2 regions of the Streptomyces sp. NPDC086989 genome follow, and region 2 is predicted to be linked to the other one. Evidence: riboswitches for the same ligand, from Rfam matches in the RefSeq annotation. Region 2 holds a riboswitch; the other holds the start of a gene.
What was found. Region 2 has a riboswitch for thiamine pyrophosphate ahead of thiO (glycine oxidase ThiO). Riboswitches for the same ligand answer to the same signal wherever they lie in the genome.
Positions count from the first base shown of each region.

Region 1: it holds a riboswitch for thiamine pyrophosphate, as region 2 does, so the genes downstream of both, thiC (phosphomethylpyrimidine synthase ThiC) here and thiO (glycine oxidase ThiO) in region 2, are expected to answer to the same signal.

Region 1 is NZ_JBIVAL010000003.1:455,502-462,591, reverse strand. Features, by position in the region: gene ACIPK4_RS08835 (hypothetical protein) at 1-33, opposite strand, end outside; gene ACIPK4_RS08830 (glycosyltransferase) at 291-1,403, shown strand; gene ACIPK4_RS08825 (aldo/keto reductase) at 1,418-2,482, opposite strand; gene thiC (phosphomethylpyrimidine synthase ThiC) at 2,601-4,388, opposite strand; TPP riboswitch at 4,383-4,526, opposite strand; gene ACIPK4_RS08815 (YibE/F family protein) at 4,608-6,008, shown strand; gene ACIPK4_RS08810 (SsgA family sporulation/cell division regulator) at 6,059-6,508, opposite strand; gene ACIPK4_RS08805 (IclR family transcriptional regulator) at 6,606-7,090, opposite strand, start outside.
Region 2 is NZ_JBIVAL010000004.1:241,030-248,119, reverse strand. Features, by position in the region: gene ACIPK4_RS10805 (hypothetical protein) at 1-411, opposite strand, end outside; gene metF (methylenetetrahydrofolate reductase [NAD(P)H]) at 463-1,380, opposite strand; gene thiE (thiamine phosphate synthase) at 1,450-2,100, opposite strand; gene ACIPK4_RS10790 (Rv2175c family DNA-binding protein) at 2,172-2,537, opposite strand; gene ACIPK4_RS10785 (NAD(P)/FAD-dependent oxidoreductase) at 2,712-3,935, opposite strand; TPP riboswitch at 4,028-4,140, shown strand; gene thiO (glycine oxidase ThiO) at 4,138-5,319, shown strand; gene thiS (sulfur carrier protein ThiS) at 5,316-5,516, shown strand; gene ACIPK4_RS10770 (thiazole synthase) at 5,522-6,316, shown strand; gene pknB (Stk1 family PASTA domain-containing Ser/Thr kinase) at 6,579-7,090, shown strand, end outside.

The sequences.
Region 1 (7,090 bases), on a different contig from region 2:
CAGGATGGATCGGACCCTGTCCTCAGAACTCATGTACCGCTCCTCGCGTACACCGGATCGAATGATCACCCGAAGTCCGGACGAACGACCGGACTCCGCGGGCCATCCTGAAGATGCGTGCCCCCCGGTGCGGCCTCGGCTCGCCCGCCTTTCAGCGGATCGGACCAGCAGACGCAGCCACTTGGCGGTGCCCACGAGGGCCACCCGGGGCCGCACCCGGCGTGCCGTCCGCGCCGCGGACGGCGCCGTCCCTAGGGTCAGCGGCCGTGAAGCCGACCATTTGCCTCTGCATGATCGTGAAGAACGAATCCGCCGTCATCGAGCGCTGCCTCACCTCGGTACGGGACCTCATCGACACCTGGGTCATCTCCGACACCGGTTCCACCGACGGCACCCAGGAACTCATCCGAAGCACCCTGGACGGGATCCCCGGAGAGCTCCACGAGGAACCCTGGGTCGACTTCGGCCACAACCGCAGCCTCAACATCGCGCACGCCCGCGGCAAGGCCGACTATCTGCTCCTCCTCGACGCCGACCTCGTCCTGCGCCGCGGCGGGCCGCTGCCCCCGCTCACGGCGCAGTCGTACATGCTGCGCCACGAGGGCGCGACGGAGTACCGCATCAAGCGTCTGGTGCGTGGAGATCTCCCCTGGCGGTACGAGGGCGTCACGCACGAGTACCTGACCTGCGACCAGCCCGGCGAGTACGACCAGCGGCCCGGTTTCCAGCAGAACCTCGACGCGCTGTTCATCGAGGACCACGCCGACGGAGGCTCCCGGCACGACAAATTCGAACGCGATGCCCGTCTGCTCGGCGCCGCGCTCAAGCAGGACCCCGCCAACACCCGGACGGTCTTCTACCTCGCCCAGACCATGCGCGACATGGGCGATACCGCGGAGGCGATCAGGCTCTACGAGCAGTGCGCGGCCATGGGCGGCTGGGCCGAGGAGGTCTACTACGCCCTGCTCCAGGTCGGTGTTCTGAACGCAGAGGCGGGTGACTGGCCGACCGCCATGGACGCCCTCTCACGCGCCTGGGAGTCACGGCCCACCCGCCTGGAGGCCTGCTACGAGCTGGCCTCCAGGCTGAGGATGCTGGGTCGCCATCACGCTGCGCACGCGATCACCACGGCCGTGCTGGACCGGCCCGCACCGCCGGACCTGCTGTTCATCCAACCCTGGGTCTACCAGTGGGGGCTGCTGTTCGAGCACTCCATCACCGCCTACTGGGTCGGTGACATGGAGGCCTCGCTGCGCGCCTGTGACCGGCTGCTGGCGCTGCCCGACCTGCCCGACGCCATCCGCCGTCAGACGGAGACCAATCGCGGCTTCGCCGAGGCCCGCAGCGCGCCGTCCGTCCCTGTTTCACGTGAAACATCGCGCCGGACGAAGGTGCGGGGCTGACCGGGACAACACACCTAGAGCCCCACGTCGTCCCCTGCGGCACGGTCCCCCGGCGCCCGGCGCCGCTGCGCGGTGTCGGTCAGTGCCGGCGGGCGCCACACGCCATCCGGGTGGTAGAGGTTGGTCCCCGGCGGAACGATCTCGTCGATCCGGTCGAGCGCCGCGTCGTCGAGGACCAGGCCCGCTCCCTTGACCAGTGAGTTGAGCTGGTCAAGGGTCCGGGGGCCGATGATCACCGAGGTGACCGCGGGGTGCGCGAGCGGGAAGGCGACCGCCAGTTCGGGCAGGGTGCAGCCGATTTCGTGGGCGAGGCCGACGAGTTGTTCCACGGCCTCCAGCTTGGCGGTGTTTCCCGGGACCGCCGGGTCGAAGCGCGCCGGTGTCAGCGCCGCCCGCCCCGAGGTCAGGTCGACGGGCCCGCCGAGCCTGTACCTGCCGCTCAGGAAGCCGGATGCGAGCGGGCTCCAGGTCAGCACGCCCATCCCGTGCCGCCGGGCGACGGGCAGCACGGAGGCCTCGATCCCCCGGGCGAGGATCGAGTACGGGGGCTGCTCGGTCCTGAACCGCGGGAGGGCCCGCCGCTCTGCGACGTGCTGGGCCTCGACGATCTCCTCGGCGGGGAAGGTGGAGCAGCCGAAGGCGCGGATCTTGCCGGCCCGCACCAGGTCGCCGAGGACCGAGAGGGTCTCCTCGACGTCCGTCGAGTGGTCAGGCCGGTGTACCTGGTAGAGGTCGATCCATTCGGTGCCCAGGCGCCGCAGGCTGTCCTCCACCGCCCGCACGATCCACCGCCGCGAGTTGCCGCTGCGGTTGCGTCCCTTCCCCATCTGGAAGTGGACCTTGGTGGCGAGCACGACATCGTCGCGCCGGCCCTTGAGCGCCTTGCCGACGATCTCCTCGGACTCCCCGGCGGAGTACATGTCCGCCGTGTCGACGAAGTTGATCCCCTGGTCGAGCGCGGCGTGGATGATCCGTGCGCACTCCTGGTGGCCCGGGTTCCCCACCGCTCCGAACATCATCGTGCCGAGGCAGTGCGCACTGACCTCTATGCCGGTCCGGCCCAGACTGCGATATCTCATGGTCATGCGCCCGCACTGTAGGAGCTGGAGTGTGCTCCAGCGCAAGCGCTCCGCGCGGGCCGCCGCTCCTGGGAGTCCCCTCCCTCCCCCCGGAGCGGCGGCCGCCTCAGCGGTCGGGTCAGTCCGCCAAGGGCAGGTACACCCGGTTGCCGCTCGCCGCGAACTCGGCCGACTTCGCCGCCATGCCCGCCTCGATCTCATCGGCCTTCAGGTCACCGCCGTGCTCACGGCGGATGTCCTGGGAGATCTTCATCGAGCAGAACTTCGGACCGCACATGGAGCAGAAGTGCGCGGTCTTGGCCGGTTCGGCCGGGAGCGTCTCGTCGTGGAACTCGCGGGCCGTGTCCGGGTCGAGGGCCAGGTTGAACTGGTCCTCCCAGCGGAACTCGAACCGCGCGTCCGACAGGGCGTCGTCCCACTCCTGGGCGCCCGGGTGGCCCTTGGCCAGGTCCGCCGCGTGCGCGGCGATCTTGTAGGTGATGACACCGGTCTTCACGTCGTCGCGGTTGGGCAGGCCCAGGTGCTCCTTCGGCGTGACGTAGCAGAGCATCGCGGTGCCCCACCAGGCGATCATCGCGGCGCCGATGCCCGAGGTGATGTGGTCGTACGCGGGAGCGACGTCCGTGGTCAGCGGGCCGAGCGTGTAGAACGGCGCCTCCTCGCAGATCTCCTGCTGGAGGTCGATGTTCTCCTTGATCTTGTGCATCGGGACGTGCCCCGGGCCCTCGATCATGGTCTGGACGTTGTGGCGCTTGGCGATCGTGTTCAGCTCACCCAGGGTCTTCAGCTCGGCGAACTGCGCGGCGTCGTTGGCGTCCGCGATCGAGCCGGGACGCAGACCGTCACCCAGCGAGTACGTGACGTCGTACGTCGCGAGGATCTCGCAGAGTTCCTCGAAGTTCGTGTAGAGGAAGTTCTCCTTGTGGTGCGCCAGGCACCAGGCGGCCATGATCGAGCCGCCGCGCGAGACGATGCCGGTCTTGCGCCGGGCGGTCAGGGGCACGTACGGGAGCAGCACGCCGGCGTGGACCGTCATGTAGTCCACGCCCTGCTCGGCCTGCTCGATGACCGTGTCCTTGTAGATCTCCCAGGTCAGGTCCTCGGCGCGGCCGTCGACCTTCTCCAGCGCCTGGTAGAGCGGCACGGTGCCGATCGGCACGGGCGAGTTGCGCAGCACCCACTCGCGGGTGGTGTGGATGTTGCGGCCCGTCGAGAGGTCCATGACCGTGTCGGCGCCCCACTTGGTCGCCCAGGTCATCTTGTCGACCTCCTCCTCGATGGAGGAGGTGACGGCGGAGTTGCCGATGTTGGCGTTGACCTTCACCAGGAACCGCTTGCCGATGATCATCGGCTCGATCTCCGGGTGGTTCACGTTCGCAGGAAGCACGGCGCGACCTGCGGCGATCTCCTCGCGCACGACCTCGGGCGCGACGTTCTCGCGGATCGCGACGTACTCCATCTCGGGAGTGATCTCACCGCGGCGGGCGTACGCGAGCTGCGTGACGGCTGCGCCGTCGCGGCCACGACGGGGCTGGCGCGGGCGGCCCGGGAAGACCGCGTCGAGGTTCTTGAGGCCACCACGCGGCGAGGTGTGCTTGATGCCGTCGTCCTCGGGACGCACGGGGCGGCCGGCGTACTCCTCGGTGTCGCCGCGGCCGATGATCCAGTTCTCGCGCAGCGGCGCCAGTCCGCGCCGCACGTCGGTCTCGATCTGCGGGTCGGTGTACGGCCCGGACGTGTCGTAGAGCGTCACGTCCTTGCCGTTGGTGAGGTGGACCTGGCGGACCGGCACCCGGATGTCGGGGCGGGAGCCCGCCACATAGCCCTTGTGCCAGCCCGGCTGGCGCTCGGTCTGGCCGTCGGCGTCCTGGCTGACGGCAGGCGTGCGTGCGTCCTGAATGGTCATGAGACCTGATCTCCCTACGCCGGCATTACCCGGTAACAGGTTCGGCGGTCGACGCAGCCTCTTCCCGTACGCACATATGCTGCGTACGGTGATCAGCGCCCTCTCAGCCCGGTGCTCCGAGCTCCCGCGTTGTGCAAAGGTGCCCCCACGCTAGCGTCATCTGTGGCGTGCTGAACAGTGGGCCCCCTCAACTCTTGCGATGATCGGCCGGTGACGTCCATGCCGCAGCCCCCCAACACGCCCACCCAGCCCACGGACCACTCCGACCACGCACACACGGGCCACAGGCATGACCACGGTCCCGCCCAGGTCCCTCCCCAGGGGCATTCCCACGGCCACTCCCACGGCCACGGGCCGGCGGCGCCCGTCTCGAAGCACCTGCGCAAGGTCATCGCAGCGGTACTGATCCCCTTCGCCGCCGCCGTCTTCGTCGGCCTGGTGGTGCTCTGGCCGGGTGGCGCCCCCGCCCACGAGCGCTCGGGAGTGGGCTTCGACCGGCAGACCCAGCAGGGCCGGGTGGTCGCGCTCGAACAGGTCGACTGCAAATCGGTGAACGCCTCGCAGGTACCGCCCACGAGCAACCCCACCGCCCCCGAGGGCCGCGAGGCTCGGGCCGCGCAGACCGGCGAGTGCAAGAAGGCCACGATCGAGGTCGCCACCGGATCCGACAAGGGCCGCACCTTCTTCGAGATCGTCCAGCCGGGCGCGCCGCGGCAGTTGGAGAACGGCCAGGAGGTGGTCGTCGCGTACGCACCGGACGCGCCGCGGGACCTGCAGTACTCCGTGGTCGACGTGAACCGCAAGCTGCCCCTGGCGGTGCTGGCCGGCATCTTCGCGGTGGCGGTGGTCGTCGTCGGCCGGATGCGCGGCCTGTTCGCGCTGATCGCGCTGGTCGTCAGTTTCGGCGTGCTGACCCTCTTCATCCTCCCGGCGATCCTGCAGGGCTCGAACCCTCTGGTCGTCGCGGTCGTCGGCGCGAGCGCCATCATGCTCATCGCGCTCTACATGTGCCACGGCCTGAGCGCCCGTACATCGGTCGCCGTCCTGGGCACGCTCGTCTCGCTGCTGCTGATCGGCCTGCTCGGAACGGTGTTCGTCGACTGGGCCTTCCTCAGCGGCAACACCGATGACAACACCGGTCTGATCCACGGGCTCTACCCGGACATCGACATGAGCGGTCTGCTGCTTGCAGGCGTGATCATCGGATCGCTCGGCGTACTCGACGACGTGACGGTCACGCAGACGTCGGCGGTCTGGGAGCTCCATCAGGCCGACTCGACGATGGGACCCCGCGCCCTGTACCGCGCGGCCATCCGCATCGGCCGTGACCACATCGCCTCGGTGGTCAACACCCTGGTCCTGGCCTACGCGGGCGCTGCGCTTCCCTTGCTGCTGCTGTTCTCGATCGCGAACAGCAGCATGGGTTCGGTGGCCAACAGCGAGCTGGTGGCGGAGGAGATCGTACGGACCCTCGTCGGGTCGATCGGCCTGGTGGCCTCGGTGCCGGTGACCACGGCGCTTGCCGCGCTGGTGGTTTCGGCCGACCGGCCGGGCTCCCCGGCCGCGGCGGAGGCCTCGGGGCCGGTCCGCGGAGGCCGGGGGCGGCGGCGCAAGCGCTGAGCGACCCGGGTGGCTCGGGGGCCCGGGGCGACTCGGCTCCGCCGATCCGCTCAGCCCGCGTTCTGCTCGTTCTGCCGCGCCTCGGCCAGGATCCGGTCCAGAGCCTCGTCGAGGTTCTCGTCGAAGTCGCCGAGATTGCGCTCCTGACCGAGCGGAACAAGCCGGTCGGTGCGGTCGAGGAAAGCGACGAGAGGCGCCGCGCCGGCACGGAACAGCGCCCGGTCGGAGCCGACCTGGAGCCTGATGTGGACGTCGGACAGCTCGTCGGGGTCGGTGGGCGCGATGTGCACATCACCGTCGCCACACGGCTTGTTGATGCCGTCGAGAAGGAGTTCGCGGCCGAACGCCCAGGTCACGGGCGCGTCTCCGGGAAGGTGGAAGGTCAGCCGCACTGCGTAGGGGTCACGGGTGTCGTACCGGAGTTCCACCGGGATCCGGAACGAGAGCTCCTCGGAAACGAGGAAGCTCATCATGACCTCTGCCTGTACCGACTCGCGCATGGACTACCCCGCTGTAGTGGAAGTGGCCAGGAATGATCCCCCAGGGCCCTCTTGACAAGGGTGGTGGAAGCGCTTGCGGATCACAAGGAGTGAGTTTTCAGATACTGATAGAGAACGAGAGGGTGCTCAGCAGCGCGCCTACTTCACTCCGTAGCCGATCCACTACACAAAGCAATCGTTCCTCCTGGTACAAAGGGAGGGAAATAGCCATGGTTGCGGCGGTATCGCCCACAGTAATGGGGATGGCTGCACAGACCGTGCCCAGGGCGTACTCCTGACGCTCCGTAACCGGCTCCATGCGTCCCAGTGCGGCGATACGGGTTTCCAGGGCACGTTGGTCCCGGACGGTGTACTGGGTGACCGCCTCGACCGGGTGCCGGTCGTAGAAGTCCCTGCGGGTCTTCTCGTCGAGCTGGGCCAGCAGACACTGCCCGATGGCGTGTGCGTGGCCGGTCGCGCGAAAATCGGCCCACTCCTCCACCGCGGGGTTGGCCGGAGTGTCCGAGACGCCGACGAGCTCGATCTCACCCGCGCGGAACACCGCGAAGTACACGGGGGCCCCGACCGCGTCGCGGAAGTGCG
Region 2 (7,090 bases):
GAAACGCGGTTCGGGCGCCTCCTTCTCGGGCGTGTCGGCGCCGTCCCGGTCCGCCGTCGTCCCGTCGGAGCCGTACTCCAGCGCGGTGACCTCCAGCGCGGGCCCGGGGCGCGGACCGCCCGCCCGCCGGCGCCGGGTCTGCCGTACGGGCTTGCCGCCCTTGCGCAGCGCCCAGCCGGCCTCGAAGCCCTTGCGGAAGGAGAGCGTCACCAGGGTCTGGCCCACGGCGAACGCGGCCGCGCCGATGCCGATGACCGGCACCGACGGCAGCACCACCCCGGCGACCACACCGAGGAACCCGGCGAACGCGAGCAGGCGCCAGCGCAGCCGGGCCTTGTACTGCATCAGGACCTCGGCAAGCAGCCACAGCGCGACGAAACCGAACGCGATGTAGAGGACCGTCATTCCCATGCGTGGCACCTCTCGGTACGGCCGACCGCCCAGGAAACGGGGGCCGGCCGATCAGGCCCGCTGGTGCAGGCCCAGGTTCTCGTAGATCTCGAGAGTCGCCGTGGAATTGTTCAGCGTGATGAAGTGCAGCCCCGGGACACCCTCGGACAGCAGCCGCGCGCAGAACTCCGTGGCGAACTCGATCCCAATGGAGCGTACAGCGGCTGGATCGTCCTTGACGGCGAGCATGCGCTCTTTCACGGCTGCGGGGAAGACTGCGTTGCTGAGTTGGGGCAGCCGGTCGAGCTGCTTGATCCCCACAACAGGCATGACCTCGGGGATGATCGGGGTCTCGCAGCCCGCCTTCTGCGCACTGTCGCGCAGCCGCAGATAATTCTCCGGATCGAAGAACATCTGGGTGATCGCATAGTCGGCCCCCGCGCGGCACTTGTCCACGAAGTGCCGGATGTCCGTGTCCCAGTCCTGCGAACGCGGGTGCATCTCGGGGAAGGCCGCGACGCCCACGCAGAAGTCACCGGACTCCTTGAGCAGCCGGACCAGGTCGGCGGCGTAGTGCACGCCCTCGGGGTGCGGGACCCAGGGACCCATGGGGTCGCCCGGCGGATCGCCGCGCACGGCGAGCATGTTGCGGATGCCCGCGTCGGCGAACTGGCCGATGACGTGGCGCAGCTCGGCGATGGAGTGGTCGACCGCGGTGAGGTGCGCGACGGGGGTCAGCGTGGTGTCGGCGGCGATCTCCTGGGTGGCCTTGACGGTGCCGCCGCGGGTGGAGCCGCCGGCCCCGTAGGTCACGGAGACGAAGCTCGGGCCCACCGCCTCGATCCGGCGCAGCGCGTTCCAGAGGTTGCGCTCGCCCTTCTCCGTCTTGGGGGCCCAGAACTCGAAGGAGTACGACGGGCACCCGGACGCCAGCAGGTCACGGACCGTGCGTGCACGGTCCGTACGGGTGGAAGCGGTACCAAGGGCCATACGGGCAGGTTAGACGGGCCTTCGCAGAGGCCGAAGCGGTGTCCGCCTTTTGGACACGTTTTTGGACACCTATGCGCGGACGCGCTCCCGGACCCGCTTGGCCAGGTCGGCGGCGGCCGCACGCGGGTCGGAGGCCTCGGTCAGGGCGCGGACGACCACGATGCGGGTGGCTCCGGCGTCGAGGACCTCGTCGAGGTTGCCGGCGTCGATGCCGCCGATGGCGAACCAGGGGCGGGCGGGGGCCAGCGAGGCCGTGTACCGGACCAGTCCGAGGCCGGGGGCGTGGCGGCCGGGCTTGGTGGGGGTGGGCCAGCAGGGGCCGGTGCAGAAGTAGTCCACGCCCGGCTCGGCGACGGCGGCGTCGACCTCGGACTCGGCGTGGCAGGAGCGGCCGATCAGGACGTTCTCGCCCAGGATCGCGCGGGCGGCGGGCACCGGGATGTCGCCCTGGCCCAGGTGCAGGACGTCGGAGCCGATGGCGTGGGCGACGTCGGCGCGGTCGTTGACCGCGAGGAGCCTGCCGTGGCGGCGGGCGGCCTCGGCGAAGACCTGGAGGTGTTCGAGCTCCTCGCCGGCCTCCATGCCCTTGTCGCGGAGCTGGACGATGTCCACGCCGCCCGCGAGGACTTCGTCGAGGAACGCGGGGAGGTCCCCCTGCCGCTTGCGGGCGTCCGTGCACAGGTAGAGCCGGGCGTCGGACAGCTGGGCGTTCACGGACATGGGTCCCCCGGGGTGGGAGCGGTGCACGGGCCGTCGGGCCCGCGCACCGCGGATGGATCAGGCGGCTCGGATCAGAGGGCGAGCGCCTGAGCGCGGCGCTTCACCTCCGTGCCGCGATTCTCGCTCAGTGCCTGGACGGGGGTACCGGGCAGGGTCGGGTCGGCGGTGAAGAGCCACTCCAGCATCTCCTCGTCGGAGAAGCCGTCGTCGCGCAGCACGGTCAGCAGGCCCGCGAGGCCCTTGACGACCTTGTCGCCGTCGATGAAGGCGGCGGGCACCTGCAGCGCGCGGTTCTCACCGCGGCGTACGGCGATCAGCTGACCTTCCTTGACCAGCTGGCGGACCCGGGTCACTTCGATGTCGAGCATCTCCGCGATGTCGGGGAGGTACAGCCAGGCGGGGACAAGGGCATCGATCTTTGCGTCAATCTCGGTCACGTGCACAAGCCTGCCACCTCGGACCGACAGCCGGTACCCGAGCCGACCCGTCCGGGTCCCGGCGGCGCCGCCGCGCCCCGCACCGCACCCGGACCCCGCGTCCGGCTCCCCGGTCCCGCGCCCGGCTCCCCGGACGCGGGACCGGCGCGCCCACCGGACGCGCGGCCGGCGCGCCTACCCGGCCAGCGCGGACTTCAGGGGCGTCGCGGGGTCGGCGATCTTGGCCGGATCCACCGGGGCGCCCGTCTCGATCAGCTTCCGCCCCTGCGCCAGGTCCCGCGGCCGGCCCACCGCCAGGACCGCGACCAGCACCCCGGCGCGCAGCCAGCACACCGACCACGCCGCCTCGGCGGGGTCCCCGCGCCACAGCAGCTCGTCCGCCCCCGCGTGGTGCCCCGCGTACTGCACGAAGCGCCCGAACTGCTCCGACCAGAAGTACGGCACCGGGTCGTAGACCTGGGCCGGCGCCCCCATCAGGATGTTGGCCGCGACCACCCGGGGGCCCTGGAGGGCGTTGTCCCAGTGGTGCACCAGCAGCCGCGTCCCGTAGCGCGCGGACGGGAACGACGCACAGTCGCCGACCGCGTACACGCCGGGCAGGGAGGTCCGCAGGTACGCGTCCGCCGTGACCGCGCCCTCCGGCCCGAGCTCGATCCCCGAGCCCTCCAGCCACCGCGTCGCGGGCCGGGCCCCGATGCCCACGACCACCGCACCCGCCGGCAGCTCCCGCCCGTCGGCGAGCAGGACCCGCCCGGGTTCCACCGAGGCCACCTTGGCGCCGGTCAGCAGGGCGGCCCCCGCCTCCTCGTACCAGCGGGTCATGGGAGCCGCGACCTCCGCCGGGAGCGCCCCGGCCAGCACCCGGTCCGCCGCCTCGACCACGGTCACCGCGCAGCCCGCCTCGCGGGCCGCGGTGGCGAACTCGGCGCCGATCCAGCCGGCCCCGACCACCACCGTCTCCGGCGCCGCGGCCAGCACCGGGCGCAGCCGGGCCGCGTCGTCCAGGGTGCGCAGGAGGTGCACGCCCGGGACGCCCTCGGACCCGGGCAGGGTCAGCGGCTGCGCGCCGGTCGCCAGCACGAGCACCTCGTACGGGACCGGCCCGGCCTCGGTGTCCAGCTCGCGGTCGGCGGCCCGCAGCCCGGTGACCTCCACACCGAGCCGGAGCTCGACGTCGAGCCCCTCGAAGTCCACGTCGAAGGCGGAGTCCTCGGCCTTGCCGAGCAGCACCGCCTTGGACAGCGGGGGCCGGTCGTACGGCTGGTGGGGCTCGGCGCCCAGCAGGGTCACGGGGCCCCTGAAACCCTGCTCCCGAAGGGCGACCGCAGTCTGCACCCCGGCCATTCCGGCGCCGACGATGACGACGCCGCTCTGAGTCTGTTCCGTCTGCTCGCTCACACCGCCCACCCTAGCGATCTGACTGGCAGTCAGGAACGGTGGCCCGGGGAGGCAGCCTTACCCGGCCCCCGCGGCGGGGTTAGGCTGGCCGTCGTACCTATCGCGGGAGTCCGGGCGCACCGGGCTGAGAGGGAGGCTGAGCGGCCTCCGACCGTACGAACCTGATCCGGGTCATGCCGGCGAAGGGAGGGGCTGGACGCCCATGCACTCATCTCGGAAGGGATCCGGCCGGGGATCCGACGTGCTCGTCATCGGGGGCGGGATCATCGGCCTGGTCACCGCCTGGCGGGCGGCCCGGCACGGGCTGCGGACCGTGCTCGCCGACCCGGCACCCGGCGGCGGGGCCGCGCAGGTCGCGGCCGGCATGCTCGCCGCCGTCACCGAACTGCACTACGGCGAGGAGACCCTGCTGGGCCTCAACCTCGCCTCCGCCGCCCGCTACCCGGAGTTCGCCGCCGAGCTGACCGAGGCCAGCGGCGGGATGGACCTCGGCTACCGCGCCTGCGGCACGCTCGCCGTCGCCCTCGACGCCGACGACCGGCTCCACCTGCGGGAACTGCACGCCCTCCAGCGGCGCTGCGGTCTGGAGTCCGAGTGGCTCACCGGCCGCGAGTGCCGCCGCCTGGAGCCGATGCTGGCCCCGGGCGTCCGCGGCGGGCTCCGCGTGGACGGCGACCACCAGGTCGACCCGCGCCGGCTGGCGGCGGCGCTGCTGGCCGCCTGCGAGGGCGCCGGGGTGGAGGTCCGCCGGGCCGGCGCCGAGCGGCTGCTGACCGCCGCCGACCGTGCCGTCGGCGCGCTGCTCGACGACGGTACGGAGCTGCGCGCGGACCAGGTGGTCCTGGCCGCGGGCTCGCTCAGCGGCCGGCTGGCCGGCGTACCGCCGCGGGTGCTGCCCCCCGTACGGCCCGTGAAGGGCCAGGTGCTGCGGCTCTCGGTGCCGGCGGCGTACGCGCCGTTCCTGTCCCGGACGGTGCGGGCGGTGGTCCGGGGCAGCCACGTGTACCTGGTGCCGCGGGAGAACGGGGAGCTCGTCGTCGGGGCGACCAGCGAGGAACTCGGCTGGGACACCACGGTCACCGCCGGCGGGGTGTACGAACTCCTGCGGGACGCACACGAATTGGTGCCCGGCATCACCGAACTGCCGCTGACCGAGACCCGGGCCGGGCTGCGGCCCGGCTCCCCGGACAACGCCCCGCTGCTCGGCCCGACGGACCTGCCCGGCCTGCACCTGGCCACCGGCCACTACCGCAACGGGGTGCTGCTGACCCCGCTCACCGGCGACGTGATGGCACAGCTGCTGACCACCGGCACGCTGGCGGAGATCGCCCGCCCGTTCACCCCGCGCCGCTTCAGCGCCGCACGTCAGGAGTCGTACGCATGACCATCTCCGTCAACGGCGAGCCGCGCGAGATCGCGGCCGGCACCACCCTCGACGCGGTGGTCGCCACCCTGACCGCGGCCCCGTCGGGCGTCGCGGCCGCACTGAACGAGACCGTGGTCCCCCGCGGCCAGTGGCCGCTCACGCCGGTGGGCGAGGGCGACCGGGTCGAGGTCCTCACCGCGGTGCAGGGGGGCTGAGCGCGATGGCGGACGACGCTTTCGAACTGGGCGGACGGACCTTCTCCTCCCGCCTGATCATGGGGACCGGCGGGGCGCCGAGCCTGGACGTGCTGGAACGGGCGCTGATCGCGTCCGGCACGGAGCTCACCACGGTGGCGATGCGCCGACTGGACCCGACCGTGCAGGGCTCCGTCCTGTCGGTGCTGGGCCGGCTCGGCATCGCGGTCCTGCCGAACACCGCGGGCTGCTTCACGGCGGGCGAGGCGGTGCTGACCGCGCGGCTCGCGCGGGAGGCCCTGGGCACGGACTGGATCAAGCTGGAGGTCGTCGCCGACGAGCGGACCCTGCTGCCGGACGGGGTGGAGCTGCTGGACGCGGCGGAGACCCTGGTCGACGAGGGCTTCACCGTGCTGCCCTACACGAACGACGACCCGGTGCTGGCCCGCAGGCTGGAGGACGTGGGCTGCGCGGCGATCATGCCGCTGGGATCGCCGATCGGCTCGGGCATGGGCATCCGCAACCCGCACAACTTCGAGCTGATCTGCGAGCGGGCCGGGGTCCCGGTGATCCTGGATGCCGGAGCCGGCACGGCCTCGGACGCGGCCCTGGCGATGGAGCTCGGCTGCGCGGCGGTGATGCTGGCGTCGGCGGTGACCCGGGCGCAGGCGCCGGTGCTGATGGCGACGGCGATGCGGGACGCCGTGTCGGCGGGGCGGCTGGCGTTCCGCGCGGGCCGCATCCCGCAGCGCCGCTTCGCGCAGGCCTCGTCCCCTGCGGAGGGCCAGGCCGCCCTCGACCCGGAACGCCCGGCGTTCTGACCCGGCCCCCGACCCCCGGCGGGGCCGGATTCCGGTGCCGCCGGCCTTCGGATACCGGTGCCGCCGGCGTCCGGATACCGGTGCCGCCGCGGTTCGGGGCCCGGGGTGCCCCCGGCGGGCGCCGGGGCGGGTTCCGGGGCCGGCCCCCCCGGCAACGGGGCCGCGCCGTCACGGGCCCGGGCGGGGCCGCCGGACGTCACAGCTGCGCTGCAAGACGCACCACCCTGGCCGGGGGGCCGGGGCCCGCTCGTAGAATCGCCGCGTGGACACGACCCTGGATGACCCCCTCGTCGGGCAGACACTCGACGGCCGCTACCGCATCGACGCGCGCATCGCGGCCGGCGGCATGGCCACGGTCTACCGGGCCGTCGACACCCGCCTCGACCGCGTGCTCGCGCTGAAGGTGATGCACCCGGCGCTCGCCGCCGACGCCGGCTTCGTCGACCGGTTCATCCGGGAGGCCAAGTCCGTCGCCCGCCTGGCGCACCCCAACGTCGTCGCCGTCTTCGACCAGGGCACCGACGGGCCGTACACGTACCTCGCCATGGAGTACGTCTCCGGCTGCACGCTCCGCGACGTCCTGCGCGAGCGCGGCGCGCTCCAGCCCCGCGCGGCGCTCGACATCCTCGAGCCCGTCCTGGCCGCGCTCGGCGCCGCGCACCGCGCCGGGTTCGTACACCGTGACATGAAGCCCGAGAACGTCCTGATCGGCGACGACGGCCGGGTCAAGGTGGCGGACTTCGGGCTGGTCCGGTCCGTGGACTCGGTCACGAG